2 linked regions of the Luteolibacter yonseiensis genome follow. The protein of the gene in region 2 interacts with the protein of the main gene of each other region in a pairwise test. Links are inferred from orthologs where the notes say so. Each region holds a gene or a part of one and is shown on either strand. Other genes may lie near its edges.

What was found.
Region 1: the proteins of sufB (region 2) and JIN84_RS14325 interact in binary tests that used the Escherichia coli proteins (3 or more experiments, as listed by UniProt). The link is inferred for Luteolibacter yonseiensis from one-to-one orthologs.

Annotation. Positions count from the first base shown.
Region 1 is NZ_JAENIK010000011.1:1,083,353-1,089,977, reverse strand. Bases 3,935-6,625 are described here. They hold JIN84_RS14325 (HesB/IscA family protein), read right to left. Parts: upstream 5,625-6,625; coding sequence 5,244-5,624; downstream 3,935-5,243. Other genes in these bases: rpoD (RNA polymerase sigma factor RpoD), read left to right, coding at 5,897-6,625; JIN84_RS14330 (hypothetical protein), read right to left, coding at 4,471-5,229; JIN84_RS14335 (class I SAM-dependent methyltransferase), read left to right, coding at 3,935-4,499. Outside these bases: JIN84_RS14355 (bifunctional rhamnulose-1-phosphate aldolase/short-chain dehydrogenase), read right to left, coding at 1-417; JIN84_RS14350 (DeoR/GlpR family DNA-binding transcription regulator), read left to right, coding at 530-1,291; JIN84_RS14345 (S41 family peptidase), read right to left, coding at 1,297-2,499; JIN84_RS14340 (MBL fold metallo-hydrolase), read left to right, coding at 2,866-3,642; more of JIN84_RS14335, read left to right, coding at 3,720-3,934. UniProt on the Escherichia coli protein: Member of gene cluster sufABCDSE that mediates iron-sulfur cluster assembly under oxidative stress and iron limitation conditions.
Region 2 is NZ_JAENIK010000011.1:119,932-126,825, forward strand. What follows is about bases 1,310-4,269. They hold sufB (Fe-S cluster assembly protein SufB), read left to right. Parts: upstream 1,310-2,051; coding sequence 2,052-3,488; downstream 3,489-4,269. Other genes in these bases: sufC (Fe-S cluster assembly ATPase SufC), read left to right, coding at 1,310-2,029; JIN84_RS10235 (SufB/SufD family protein), read left to right, coding at 3,532-4,269. Also shown: JIN84_RS10215 (OpgD/OpgG family glucan biosynthesis protein), read left to right, coding at 1-724; JIN84_RS10220 (Fur family transcriptional regulator), read left to right, coding at 883-1,245; more of sufC, read left to right, coding at 1,277-1,309; more of JIN84_RS10235, read left to right, coding at 4,270-4,839; JIN84_RS23390 (tetratricopeptide repeat protein), read left to right, coding at 4,889-6,223; JIN84_RS10245 (nucleoside-diphosphate kinase), read left to right, coding at 6,292-6,729; JIN84_RS10250 (VOC family protein), read left to right, coding at 6,737-6,894. UniProt on the Escherichia coli protein: The SufBCD complex acts synergistically with SufE to stimulate the cysteine desulfurase activity of SufS. The SufBCD complex contributes to the assembly or repair of oxygen-labile iron-sulfur clusters under oxidative stress.

The sequences.
Region 1 (6,625 bases), 960 kb from region 2 along the record:
CGGAATGAAACTGTGCAGCGGCGTGTCGATGGAGGACGCGCGCGGGTTCAGGTTGAAGGTGGCGTGGGTGTACATGCCGACCATTTCGTCCTCGGCGGGAGACTTGAGCCCCTTGTCCTCGCGGGCGCCGTAAAGGTTCTGGAGATCGAGCAGCTTCTGCTGGTAGAGGGACGAGAAGTTTTCACGGGTGCTGGTGCGGAGGTCTCCGCCGGAGCCTTTCACCCACAGCACTTCAACCGGCTGCCCGGTGAGAGGATCGGTTTCCGTCGCCTTGGAAGAGGTGTTTCCACCACCGGTGTTGGTGATGCGCTGGTCGCTTCCCAGAAGGTTCGAGCGGTAGGCGAGGCGGTCGACCGCATTGAGGGGGGCGGCTTTCGCATCGTCCCAAAGGTAGTTCACGTATTTGTAGGATTTCATGTGATTCAGGTTTGAGCCGCTTGGCGTGAGGCGGCTTTGTTTTTATGGGAATTCATTGACAAGTCAAACCATTTCCCAATCATTCCCAAGCAAACAAAGAAATAACCGAATCATGCTTGCCATTGATCGCCAACGCCGAATCCTCGAACTCCTCCAAGCCAGCGGCTCCCTGCGCACCATTGAGACCGCGGCGGAATTGGGCGTGACGGACGAGACCGTTCGGAAAGACTTCGAGTTGCTCGAGAAACGCGGCGAACTGATGCGCACTCACGGCGGAGCCAGCCGTCCGGAAAAGAACCAGGGCGAGCTGCCGTTCACCGAACGTCAGGCCGTCCGCCGTGAGGAGAAGCGCATCATCGCGCGCCTCGCCGCAAGCCGCATCCAGGCGAATGAAACCATCTTTCTGGATGCGAGCTCCACCGTTCTGACACTCACCGAGTTCCTGCCCGATCTGCCACTCACGATCCTGACCAACGCGCTCAATGTTTTCACCGCGCTGTCGGACAGGCCGAACATCGACCTCATCTGCACCGGCGGCCTGTTCGATCCCAAGTCCCGCTCGTTCATCGGCCTGACAGCGGAAAAATCCCTGCAACGTTACAACATCCACCGCATGTTCTTCTCCGGGAACGGCATCCATCCCGAGCGTGGCATCAGCGAGAGCAACGCCCGGCAGGCGGCTTTCAAGGAACGGGTCGTGGAGAATGCGGAGGATGTCGTATTCCTGGCAGACCACTCCAAACTGGGGAAAAAGTCGGCGTTTTTCTTCGCGGACGTGGCGCACTTGGACTGCCTTGTCACCGACCCCGCCGCCGATCCCGATTTCATCCGCCAGCTCCGGGAATCCGGAGTGGAGGTCATGCAGGGCGATTGATTTTTTTACTTCAAGGCCGCTTCCATCACCGGATCCTTCCATTCCTCGATGACCTTCCGCTCGTCGGGCGCGAGCGAGTTGATCTGGCAGCGTTTCACGAAATTCGTCCGGCTGGTATCGTCGATCTTCACCACCACATCCGGCGTGATACCCTTGTGATGAGGAGTATTCCCCGACGGAGTATGATAGGTCGCGATGGTGAGGCGCAGCGCGGTGCCGCCCCCCATGGGGATGATGTTCTGCACCGACCCCTTGCCGTAACTCAGCTCTCCTACGATTCTCGCACGCTTCAGGTCCTGGAGCGCGCCTGCCGTGAGCTCGGAAGCCGAGGCGGACATCCGGTCGATGAGCACCGTCACGGGGTATTCACGCTTGCGGCGCTGCCTGTCCGGAGTCCGCATCGGCTCCGATTCCCCTTCCCGCCCCCGGGTGGTGACGACAGCGGTGTCCGGCGGCAGAAAAAGGCCGAGGATTTTCACGGTTTCGTCCAGGCTGCCTCCGCCGTTCTCCCGGAGGTCGAAGATGAGGGATTTCATGCCGTTGTCTTCCAGCTCATCAAGCGCCGCTTCCATCTCGCGGGCGCAACCGCCGCCGAAGGTGGCGAGCCGGACGTAACCGACGCCCGCCTCCTTGTTCCACATCTTCGTCTCCGCGACGGATCGCTGGTCCACCACGCGATGCACCAGTTTCACTTCAAGAGGCTGGGGCGCGGCGGGGGATTTCACAAGCAGCCTGCTGGTTTCCCCACCATGGCCATGGAGCTGGCCCAGAAGATCAGACAAATCCACCCCCTGCGTTTTCCGCCCGTTGATTTCCAAAAGTCCCGATCCCGGAAGCACTCCCGCCCCCGCCGCCGCACCCAGTGGAGCAACGGAGGAGATGTAAGGCCCGTCGTCACGCAGGCCCAGCGTGATTCCGAGTGATGGCAATTCGGGATTCAGGTCTTTGTCCGTCTCCATCTGCCGCGCCATTTCCGGATGGATGAACGAAGAATGCGGATCGAGACTGCCGAGCATCCCTTCCAAGGCGTGGTTGACGAGTCGTTCGTAGGCGAGCTTGTCCACGTCCGGGTGGCGTTTGCGAACCGCCTCCAGAACCTCCACAAAGCGCTCGATGGCAGGATAGGCGGCTTCGTCGGCATCAGGCGGGACGGAAGATCCCGCGAAGGCGAGCGAACTGATTCCGCAGAGCAGGCAGACGAATTTCATGCGGCAGCGGTAACATTTGCGTGAGGCGGAGACAGAGAAAAATCGCCCGCCAAGAGAGTGATAATCAGTTTGTGAAGCAGATTCTTTTTTTTGTTTTCGGTTGCGGTGGAGCGCATGGGGAGTAATCTCTTCCCGACTGCTGTGTGCGCCTATTTTGGTAGCTCGCCCGGACCGATATGATTGAAACGGGGTCATCTCCCGTTGGACAACGTCATGCCTTTCAGGAAGACGGAAACCCAATGGACGACCCCACTTATTGAGTTTACGGAACGTGGCTCATAGCGCCAACGACGGCACAGCGGTTTTCTTTTTTCCAAGGTCGATTTCCTTGCGCGCTGCGCCCGAGGACCACATCTTCCGCGCGTGATGCGATTTGCGGTGCTGGGAAGCGGGAGCGGAGGAAATGCGGCGGTCGTCGAGTGCGGCGGCCTGCGCCTGATGATCGACGCCGGATTGAGCGCCAAGCAGTTGTCGGCCCGGCTGCAAAGCGTCGGGATTGATCCGAAATCCCTGGATGGAATCCTGCTCACTCACGAACACGGCGATCACGTCCGTGGCCTGAAGGTCTTTCTCAAGCAAAACCCGATCCCTGTTTACACCACCCCGGCCACCGCAAGGGTTGTGCGGGAAACTGGAATCGACGGCGGAACGTGGAAATTTTTCGAAGCAGGCCAGGCCTTCACGCTGGGTGGCATCTCGGTGGAAACCTTCGCGATCCAGCACGACGCGGTGGACCCGGTGGGGTTCGTCCTTGGGGATCAATCGCGCCGCCTGGGGTTCCTGTCCGATGCGGGATTCGTCACCCGCAGCATGACCGAACGCTTGCGCGGACTGGCGGGGCTGTTTGTCGAGGCGAACTATGACGAAGGGCTGCTGGAGGCCGACACCAAGCGTCCGTGGTCCATCAAACAACGCATCAGTTCCCGCCACGGACACTTGTCCAACACCCAGGTGACCGAACTCATCCGGGAGATCTCCCACCCCGCTCTCGGGCGCGTGGTGCTCGGGCATCTCAGTTCGGATTGCAACACGCCGGACATCATCCTCAACCGGTTGCGCGCCTGCCTTGGAGAACTGGGACACGGTCATGTGGGCCTGCATTGCGCGGGCCAGCATGAACCGTCGGATTGGTTTGATTTCTGATGGTGGAAATCGCCTGACGGAGGCTGACAGGAATGGCATTGCCCATTCCGTTGAATAGTGGAACCTGATTCACCCCGATGAAAGCCCTGCCCCTCACGCTGATCGTTCTTTCTCTCCTCGCAGTCTGTGGCTGGGTGATGAGGCAACCCGCGGCGGTTTCGGAAAAATCCGGCACCCTGCCGACATCTCCTGTTCCTACCCCGCCCATTCCCGCACCTGATTATCGGTCCGGCCTCGCCACACCGGACGGGATCGGGAAATTCTTCCATGGCCGGGAAATCGCGAAGGTCATGGGTCACCCGGCCATCGGTTGGCTGGAGAGGGAGAACCGCGAGGATGAGGAGGCTCCCACAAAAGCCATCGCCGCCCTCGACCTGGCACCGGACGCCGTCATCGCGGACATTGGTGCCGGCTCCGGTTACTACTCGTTCCGGATTTCCCCCAAAGTCCCGCAAGGGAAGGTGATGGCGGTGGACATCCAGCAGGAGATGCTGGATTTCCTTGGAAAACGATCGGCGGAGCTACGGATCACCAACGTAGTCCCGCATCTGGGAACGGTGGATGACCTGAAGCTTCCGGCGGATTCGCTGGATGCGGCGTTGATGGTGGATGCCTACCACGAGTTTTCACACCCTGCGGAAATGCTCGCATCGCTCCTGAAATCCATGAAACCGGGCGGCAGGCTGTTCCTGCTGGAGTTCCGTGGGGAAGATCCCCGCGTGCCGATCAAGGAACTTCACAAGATGACCGAAGCCCAGGCACGCCTGGAGTTGGAGTCCGCAGGCTTCCGTTTCGTGTCGAACAGGCGTCACCTGCCGTGGCAGCACTTCATGGTTTTTGAACGGCCCCGTCCTTGAAGACCGGAAAACCGGCTCCCGGGCGGAGTTTTTCAGGCGGCTCGATCTGGAACGCATTCCCGTCGGGAGTCTGGTAAGCCACGTAGCCGATGGGGATCACCGTCAGTAACAACGCGGGTTCGTCATCGCGGATGATCTTGGAAATGTGGACGACCGCCGCGCAATTCGGGCTCTTTTTCACACTCAGAAGCTCGCCCGGCTTGAACGATGAAGCGGCATCCGCCTGCGGAGTCGGGAAAATATACTCGATGAACACCGGATACGGATTCGGCTTCGTAAAATCGTCCGGTTTCACCATGGCCTGGGCGCGGACGGCGATTCCGGGATTGAAGAAATCCGACGGCCCCATCTTTCTCACCGCCTCGATCTGATAGTCCCCTTCCACGTAGGTCAGGAGCAGCGGACGGTCGAAATTAGTGAGATAGTTCCGCATCAGGAGCGAGTTCGCCTTGAGACGCACATCCTCCGTGTAGCCGAAATAGCGCTGGTAGAGTTCCTTCGGGGAGAGGCCGCTGCCGTTCGGCACCTCGGTGATCGGATATTTCTTGAGGACGGGAAGCCGCCCTAATTTCCCCAGAATCTGATAGTTCCGGGGGATCTCGGGATTTTGGAAGACATGCAGGCAGACGAACCAACTGACGATGGCGAAGCAGAGTGCGAGGGCGTTTGCCAACAGCCACCAGAAATAAGCGGGCCGGCTCGGAGGCGGTTCTTCTACGTTGCGGGGCACGGAAAGATCGGAGTTCAGGGTGTGCCGCAAGCTTCACCGTCCGCCACGGCGTTCTGACCGGGTTCGTCACCAGCCGCCTCGAATGACGTGCCGCAGCCGCAGGATCGGGCGGCGCGGGGGTTGTGGATCTTGAACCCCGCATCGGTCAGATCGTCCGAAAAATCGATTTCACACCCCCGCAGATGGTCGAAACTGTCCGCGGCGACGATCACACGGGCGGCGCCGTCCTCGACGATTTCATCGCCCGGTTCGGGATCCTCCACCTTCATCTCATATTGCCAACCGGCGCAACCGCCGCGCCGCACCGCGAGACGCAGGCCGGCTTGTGGGGACTTCGCCCGGCTCGCGAGCAGGTTGCCGAGTTCTTCGACGGCTTTGGGAGTGAGTGTGATCATGTGCGCGGACGGACGTTAATTGCATTCCCGGAGATTTGAAACTGGAAATCTGAAACAGATGACCCAGTATCGTTCATTAATGAATGGTGACGTGAACGCACCCGCCCGGACGAGCGGGCCGCGCCTATCCGATTTTCCTACCAGATCAATTCAAAAGAAAGGTCTTGACGGGAAATCTCTTCGCCTCTTCATTCCGCCCGCCCGTGATTTTTCGCAGAGCCCCTAGAATAGGTGGGGTGTAGCCTAATTTTTGATTCAATCTCATTCCATCCATGTCTTCATCCAAACCTTCTCCGAAGAAAACCGCCGCAAAACCCCAGGTAAATGTTCCGAAGGCCGCTGCTCCCAAGGAGATCGCTAAAGACGCGAAAGCGAAAAAGCCGGTGGTGGTGGTGCCCGCTCCCAAGGCGGCCGCGGCCAAGCCGGCGGCGAAACCCGCTCCCGTCGTGAAGGCAGCGCCGAAGCCGGTGGTCAAGGCTCCGGCCAAGCCGATGGTGGCCGCCAAACCCAAGGTCGCCGAAAAGGCGGCTCCGGCACCAGCCGCCAAGCCAAAAAAGGATGCCAAGGAGAAGGAAAAGGAAGTCGTCGTCACCAAGGCCGAGCCCAAGGCGGCCAAGAGCGCCGAGGCCAAGCGCCGCATCGACACGCCTGAAATCCAGGAAAAGATCCGCGAGCTCATCAAGCTCGCCAAGGAACAGGACTACCTGACCTACGACGACATCAACGAGATTCTTCCCAACGACCTTGTCGATCCCGATGACGTCGAGGCCATCATGGAGCGTCTGCGCAACATGGAGTTCGACATCATCGACGCCTCCGAGGTGGACCGCTATAAGGACAAGAAGCGCGATGAGGGCGATGGCGACGAGGAGGACGTCAAGGCGGACCAGAAGCTCGATATCCTCGACGACCCGGTGCGGATGTACCTCAAGCAGATGGGCCAGGTCCCCCTGCTCACCCGTGAGCAGGAAGTTGAAATTTCCAAGCGCATCGAGGACGCG
Region 2 (6,894 bases):
CCACTACCGCCCGCTGGAAACAACCAAGGACCAGTTCCGCCACTGCGTCTTCACCATGGAGAAGCCGCGCTCCTGGTCACTGCTGCAGCGGGATCGGTCGTTCGCCTCCTATCAGGACCCGGAGGCGCTTTACCACAACCGCCCGAGCGTGAGGGTCGAGCCGGTCGAGGGATTCGATTTCGGCAAACTCCACCTCATTGAAATGCCGACCAAGGACGAGACGGACGACAACGTGATCCTTCTGTGGGAGCCCACCCCCGGACTTGAAGTCGGCAAGCCCTACAAATTCCATTACCGCCTGCGCTGGATGCGTGATCCCAAGCCATCGGGAATCTTCACCGTCCGCGCGACCCGCCACGGCACGCCGGTTCAAAAGCCGGATCAGGTGCTGATGGCCATCGATTTCGCAAAACCGCTCAACCCCGAACTCAAGGTGGGTGATCCGAAATGGGATGACATTTCCAAGCTGAAGCCCGTCGTGACCATCAATCAAAAATCCGTGAAACTCCTGCACGTCGGCCTCTCCGACCTCAGCATGCCGAACGTGGACGATCTTCCCGCCGGTCTCGGCCGGAGCGACAAGCTCCACATGCCGCAGGTGCTGCGCGCGTTTTTCGTCTGCGAACCACCCAAGGACCTGGCGGACATGGACATGACATGCGAGCTCCAGGACGAGACCGGCAAGTGCGTGTCCGAGCGGTGGGTGTATCTGTGGAAGAAGTGAGCCGGTGTTTGAGGAACAGTTTGTTTTGGTTAAATAATCATAATTAGAATAATTCTTGATATTGATCGCGACGGTCCTACTTTGCCGCCGCGATGGTCAACCCAAACCCCGAATTTTCTGCCGAAACCGAGATCCCTGAGGAGATCTCCGGTCTCCGCATGACGCGCCAGCGCCAGGAGGTTTACCGCATCCTCATGCAGGAGCGGAACCACCCGACAGCGAACGACGTTTTCATGCGGGTCAAGGACCGCTTGCCAAACATCTCGCTTGCAACGGTTTACAACTGTCTCGAGGCGTTGGTCCAGCACGGCATCATCCGTCAGGTGAACTTCGAGCGCTCGTCATCCCGCTACTGCTCGAATCTTCAGGAGCACGGACACTTCCATGACAAGAGCACGGGAGTCATCCATGACGTCGTTTTCAAGCCCGGCATCAATCTCACCGATGTGCTCGACCTCCCGCCCGGAGCCCTCGTCGAGGACGTCGAAATCACGTTGCGTGGCAAGATCGCCACCGCCTGAACCTCTATTCCTTACCAATCTTTTCCAAAAAATGAGCCTGCAAATCACCAATCTCCACGCCACCCTCGAAGATGGCACTGAAATCCTCAAGGGGGTCAACCTGACCATCCCGAAAGGCGAAGTCCACGCCATCATGGGACCCAACGGATCCGGAAAATCCACCCTTTCCAAGGTCATTTCCGGTCACGAGAGCTACGTCGTCACCGGAGGTTCCGTGACCCAGGACGGTGAGGAGATTTTGGGCAAATCCATCGACGAGCGTTCGCGCGGCGGCATTTTCCTCGCCTTCCAATATCCGTCCGAGGTTCCCGGTGTCTCGAATGCGAACTTCATCCGCGCCGCGTTGCAGGCCCGCCTCCCGAAAGGCCAGGAGATCGACGCCGTCGCTTATTACAAGAATCTCTATTCGAAAATGGACCACCTTGAGATGGACCGGAAGTTCACCGCCCGTGCCGTGAACGAAGGCTTTTCCGGAGGCGAGAAAAAGCGCAACGAGATCCTCCAGATGATGATGCTCGAGCCCGAATACTGTATTCTCGATGAGACGGACTCCGGTCTCGATATCGACGCGCTCAAGATCGTCGCCAAAGGCGTGAATGCCATGCGCTCGCCGGAGCGCGGCATGCTTCTCATCACCCACTACCAGCGCCTTCTCGACTACATCAAGCCGGATTACGTCCACGTCATGGCGGAAGGAAGGATCGTCCGTTCCGGTGGCCCCGAGCTCGCTCTGGAACTGGAAAAAGACGGCTACGAATTCCTCAAGGAGCCCGCATTGGCCTGAGATTCCTAAATTTACGAACATCATGTCCTACGACACCACAGACGTTCTTGACCACGAAACCCGCGAGGCGATCGACATCGACCGCACGAAGGGTGACTTCACCTTCCCGGAGCGCAACAAATTCGACGCCGGGCGCGGACTGACCGCCGCGACCATCGACTACATTTCCGATGTCAAAAACGATCCGGACTGGGTGCGTGAATTCCGCCACAAGGCGCTGAAGACCTTCGAGGAAAAGCCGATGCCCACCAACTGGGCGACGAAGGATCTGGAAAACATCAACTTCGATGAGATCCGTTACTATCTTTCGGACGGAGAAAAGCCGAAGCGTTCGTGGGATGACGTCCCCGCGGATGTCTTGGAAACCTTCGAGCGTCTCGGCATCCCCCAGCAGGAGCGCGCGTTCCTCGCCGGCGTGGAGGCGCAGTTCGACTCGGAAGCCGCTTATTCGAACGTCAAGGAAGAGCTCACCAAACAAGGGGTGATCTTCGTGAATTCGACAGAAGGCCTGAAGGAGCATGAGGAAATCTTCCGCCCCTATTTCGGCAAGGTCATCCCTACCGGCGACAACAAGTTCTCCGCTTTGAACTCCGCCGTTTTCTCCGGTGGTTCGTTCATCTACATCCCGAAAGGACTCAAGCTCAAGCAACCGCTGCAGGCCTATTTCCGCATCAATTCGGAAAACTTCGGCCAGTTCGAGCGCACGCTCATCATCGCCGACGAAGGTGCGGAACTGATGTACATGGAAGGCTGCACCGCGCCGAAGTTCGAGACCGCCACGCTGCACTCCGCCGTTGTGGAACTCGTCGCGCTCAAGGGGGCGAAGATCCAGTACGTCACGGTTCAGAACTGGTCTTCAAATGTCTTCAACCTCGTCACCAAGCGCGGCCTGGCGATGGAGGATGCCGAAGTCCGCTGGATCGACTGTAACATCGGTTCACGCCTCACGATGAAATACCCGGGCGTGATCATGAAGGGCAAACGTGCCCGTGGTGAGGTCATTTCCATCGCCCTCGCGAACACCGGCCAGCATCAGGACACCGGCGCGAAGATGATCCACGCCGCCGATGACACGACCTCCAACGTCGTTTCCAAATCCATCTCCGTCGGGGAAGGACGCTCCACCTACCGTGGCCAGGTCCACATTCCGAAGCACCTCAAGGGCTGCAAAAACAACACCGAGTGCGACGCCCTGCTCATCAACAGCAACAGCCGCACCGACACCTACCCGGCCATCACGGTAAAAGGCAACCGCCACGCCACGCAGCACGAGGCGTCCGTCAGCCAGGTTTCGGATGACATGCTTTTCTACATGCAGCAGCGCGGCCTCAGCGAAGGACAGGCCATGTCCCTCGCGGTGAACGGATTCATCAACGACCTCGTCCGTGAGTTCCCGATGGAATACTCCGTCGAACTCAAGCGGCTCATCGATTTGGAAATGGAAGGCTCCGTCGGCTGATGCCATCCCAGAATCGACCAAATATTCCAGCTCCACTTTTCCCATGCCCGCCGTGCTCGAAAACATTTCCTCACTTCTCGAAACCGCTCCCGCAACACCGGCTTACCTGCCCGCCTGGTTCGCAACCCGCCAGCAGGCCGCCTGGCAGCGTTTCCTCGCCACTCCCGCTCCGAAGCGCGGGGACGAAACCTGGCGCTTCTCCAGCATCAAGCAGCTGGACTTCTCCAGCTTCCGGAAGGCGCCCGCCGCCGGAGTGAACGACCTCATCGCCCGCTCGACCGGACTCGAGGCTCCTGCTGCGAAACTCATTTTTGTGAATGACGAACTGGTGCACGTGGAGTCGCATCTTCCGGAGGGCGTCATCTGCCTCCCCCTTGCTGAAGCGCTCGTTTCCCACAGCGACCTCGTTCAGGCTCATTTCATGAAACAGGAGACGCGTCTCGGTTCCGCCAAGTTCGCCGCGCTGCATGAAGCCTCCCTCACGAACGGTCTCTTCGTTCATGTGTCGGACAAGACCGAGGTGGAAGGAACCATCGAGATCCACCACTGGATCGCGGGTGAGAACACCGTCATCTTCCCGCACACGCTTGTCGTCACCGGGAAGAGCTCGAAGGTCCGTGTCGTCGATATCTTCCGCTCCGCCGAGGACATCCAGCCGGGGCTCGCCATCGCTTTCAACGATCTCTGCGCCGGCCAGAACTCGAAGCTCGACTACGTCGCCATCCAGGCGTTCAACGAGGTCACCCGCGTCATCCAGATCAACGAGACCGCGACCTTCCGTGACGCGTCGGCCACCAGCCTCCTCCTCAACACCGGAGCTTCGTGGGCGCGCAACGAATCCCTTTCCCGCCTCGAAGGGCCGGGTTCGCGTTCGGACATGCTTTCCGTGAGCATTCCGGCCCACGAACAGGAATACGACCAGCGCACCTTCCAGCACCACGTCTCGGAAGGCGCCTATTCGGACCTGCTCTACAAGAATTCGCTCTACGATGAATCCCGTACCATTTTCTCCGGGCTCATCTTCGTGGACGAGGGAGCGCACCACACCGACGCCTACCAGACCTGCCGGAACCTGCTGATGAGCGACACCTGCGAGGCGAACTCCATGCCGGGCCTTGAGATCAATGCCGACCAGGTGAAGTGTTCGCACGGCAGCACCTCCTCGCAGATCAGCGATGAGGAGATCTTCTACCTCCGCGCCCGGGGCATCCCTCCGGTGAACGCCCGCCAGCTCATCGCCCGCGGATTTTCGGTGGATGTGCTGGAGCGTTTGAAAAACGACGAGATCGAGGAACTCGTCCTCAGGTTCATCGACGAGAAATTCGCCCACATCGCTTCGTTCGTCGCTTGAGCGAACTGGCGCGTGGACATCCGGGCGGTGTCTTCCTATGATTGCCGCCGTGAAACTCGTGACGGGCATCGCCTGCATCCTGGGCACCGCGTTGCCCGGGGCGGTCGATCCACGGGTTGAATTCGCGTTCGGCGTGCTGGAGGAACAGCGCGGAATGGATTCCGCGCCGGAGCATTTTGAAAAAGCCCGCCTGGCGGATCCCCTAGCCGTGCCCTTGGTGGAGCGTGGGGTAAGCCGGCGGCTCGAAGCGGGGGACCGGGCGGCGGCGGTGAAACTTTTCCGGGATCTCGCAACCGCCCGCCCGGACGACCTGGAGGTGCAACTGCTCTTTGCCGATTTCCTGACGCAGCAGGGGAAAGGGGACTCGCTCGCTACGAAACTTGCGACCGACGCTCTTGAAAACGCTCTGAAAAAGAACGCCGGGAATCCGCAGGTAATCCAGCGGCTCCACCCGATCTATCAGGCCGCGAACCGGACCGCGGATGCCGCCGCCCTGCTTGACCTGCTCACTCCCGACGATCCTGAATCCGCCTTGCTTTACGCCTCCCTCAGCCGGAGCGTGGTCGAGGGGGAGGAGGATGCCAGACGCGGGAAGCTTGACCGGCACTATCTCTCCGCCACCGCTGCTCATCCGGAGGACGCCACATTGGCCCGCGCGGCGTCGGAATATTTCCGTGAGAGCGGCAGGATGGACCTGGCCGTGTCATTGCTTGAGAAACATGTCGCTGCCGCACCCGCCTCTCTCGGCCTGCGGACCCGCCTGGGGGTGCTCTATTTCGCCGCGCAACAGGATGAAAAGGGGATCGCCACCTTGAAGGAGGTGCTGGAGATCAATCCGCAACAGTCGCTCGCCCACCAGGCGTTGGCGAAGTTCCACCGCTCGCACGGCAATCCGGAGCTCGCCCGTTACCATTCCAGCGAACTTCTCAAACTTCGCGGCGGATCGGCCGATGAATTCCTGAAACTCGGCGAAGAATGGCTTGCGGCGGACGATCCGAGAGCCGCCCGCCTTCTGTTAGAGCGCGCGGTCTTCCAATACCCGGATCATTTCGAACTGTTGCAAAAGCTCGCCATCGCAACCCGCCGCGATCCCGAGACCCGGGAAAATGCCGCGAGACTTTTCCGTGAAGCGGAGGCCGCGCAGCCTGAAACGGTGAAGAATGCCCCGGCTTTTCTTGTCGAGTCGGCGGAGACGCTCATCGCGCAAGGGCAGGGCAAGGCGGCGGAAGAGCGGCTGCGCACCGCGATCAAGGCCTACCCGCCGGATGCGAGGAAGGAGACCGCTTCGGCCCTGAGACGGCTGGCGGAGTTATGGGAAAAGGAAAACCGGAATCTGGACGCCGCGAAGTCCCTGCGCCAACGCGCCGACGGTCTTGACCCTTAGCATTCCGAGGCGTCCCGCTTGCCAAAAGTCTTGCACAAAGCGGGCTCCGACACTAACTCCACCGTCTTATGAGTTCCGAAACCTCCCTGATCCTCTTCAAGCCAGACGCCGTCCAAAAAAACCTCGTCGGCACCGTGCTCGCCCGTTTCCAAGAACAGGGCTTCGTCATCCGCGGTATCAAGATGATGCAGCTCAGCGATGAAATCCTCGCCGAGCACTACTCGCACATCGCCCATTTCCCGTTCTTCCCATCCGTGCGTGGTTTCATGCAGGAAGCTCCGGTCATCGCTCTCGCGCTCGAAGGTGAGAACGTCATCGCCCGCGTGCGTGACCTGCTGGGCCCCACCGACTCCACCGTCGCTCCCGCCGGCACGATCCGCGGCGACTTCGGCTTCAAGGACGGCGACTCGAAAATGCGCAACGTCTGTCACGCCTCCGATTCGGTCGAAGCCGCCGAAGCCGAACTGAAGCGTTTCTTCAAGGAAGGCGAACTCTTCAACTACTGAGAATCCGATGCTCGTCGAACGCGTCAAGTATGTCATCTGGGCGGCGGACTTGGCGCGGGCGGCGGCATTCTATCAGAAAACCTTCGGAGCGGAGATCATCCGCTCCAACAGCCATATCTCCGAGCTGGAAATCGCCGGTGCCGTCATCGGCATCCACGGCGGGGG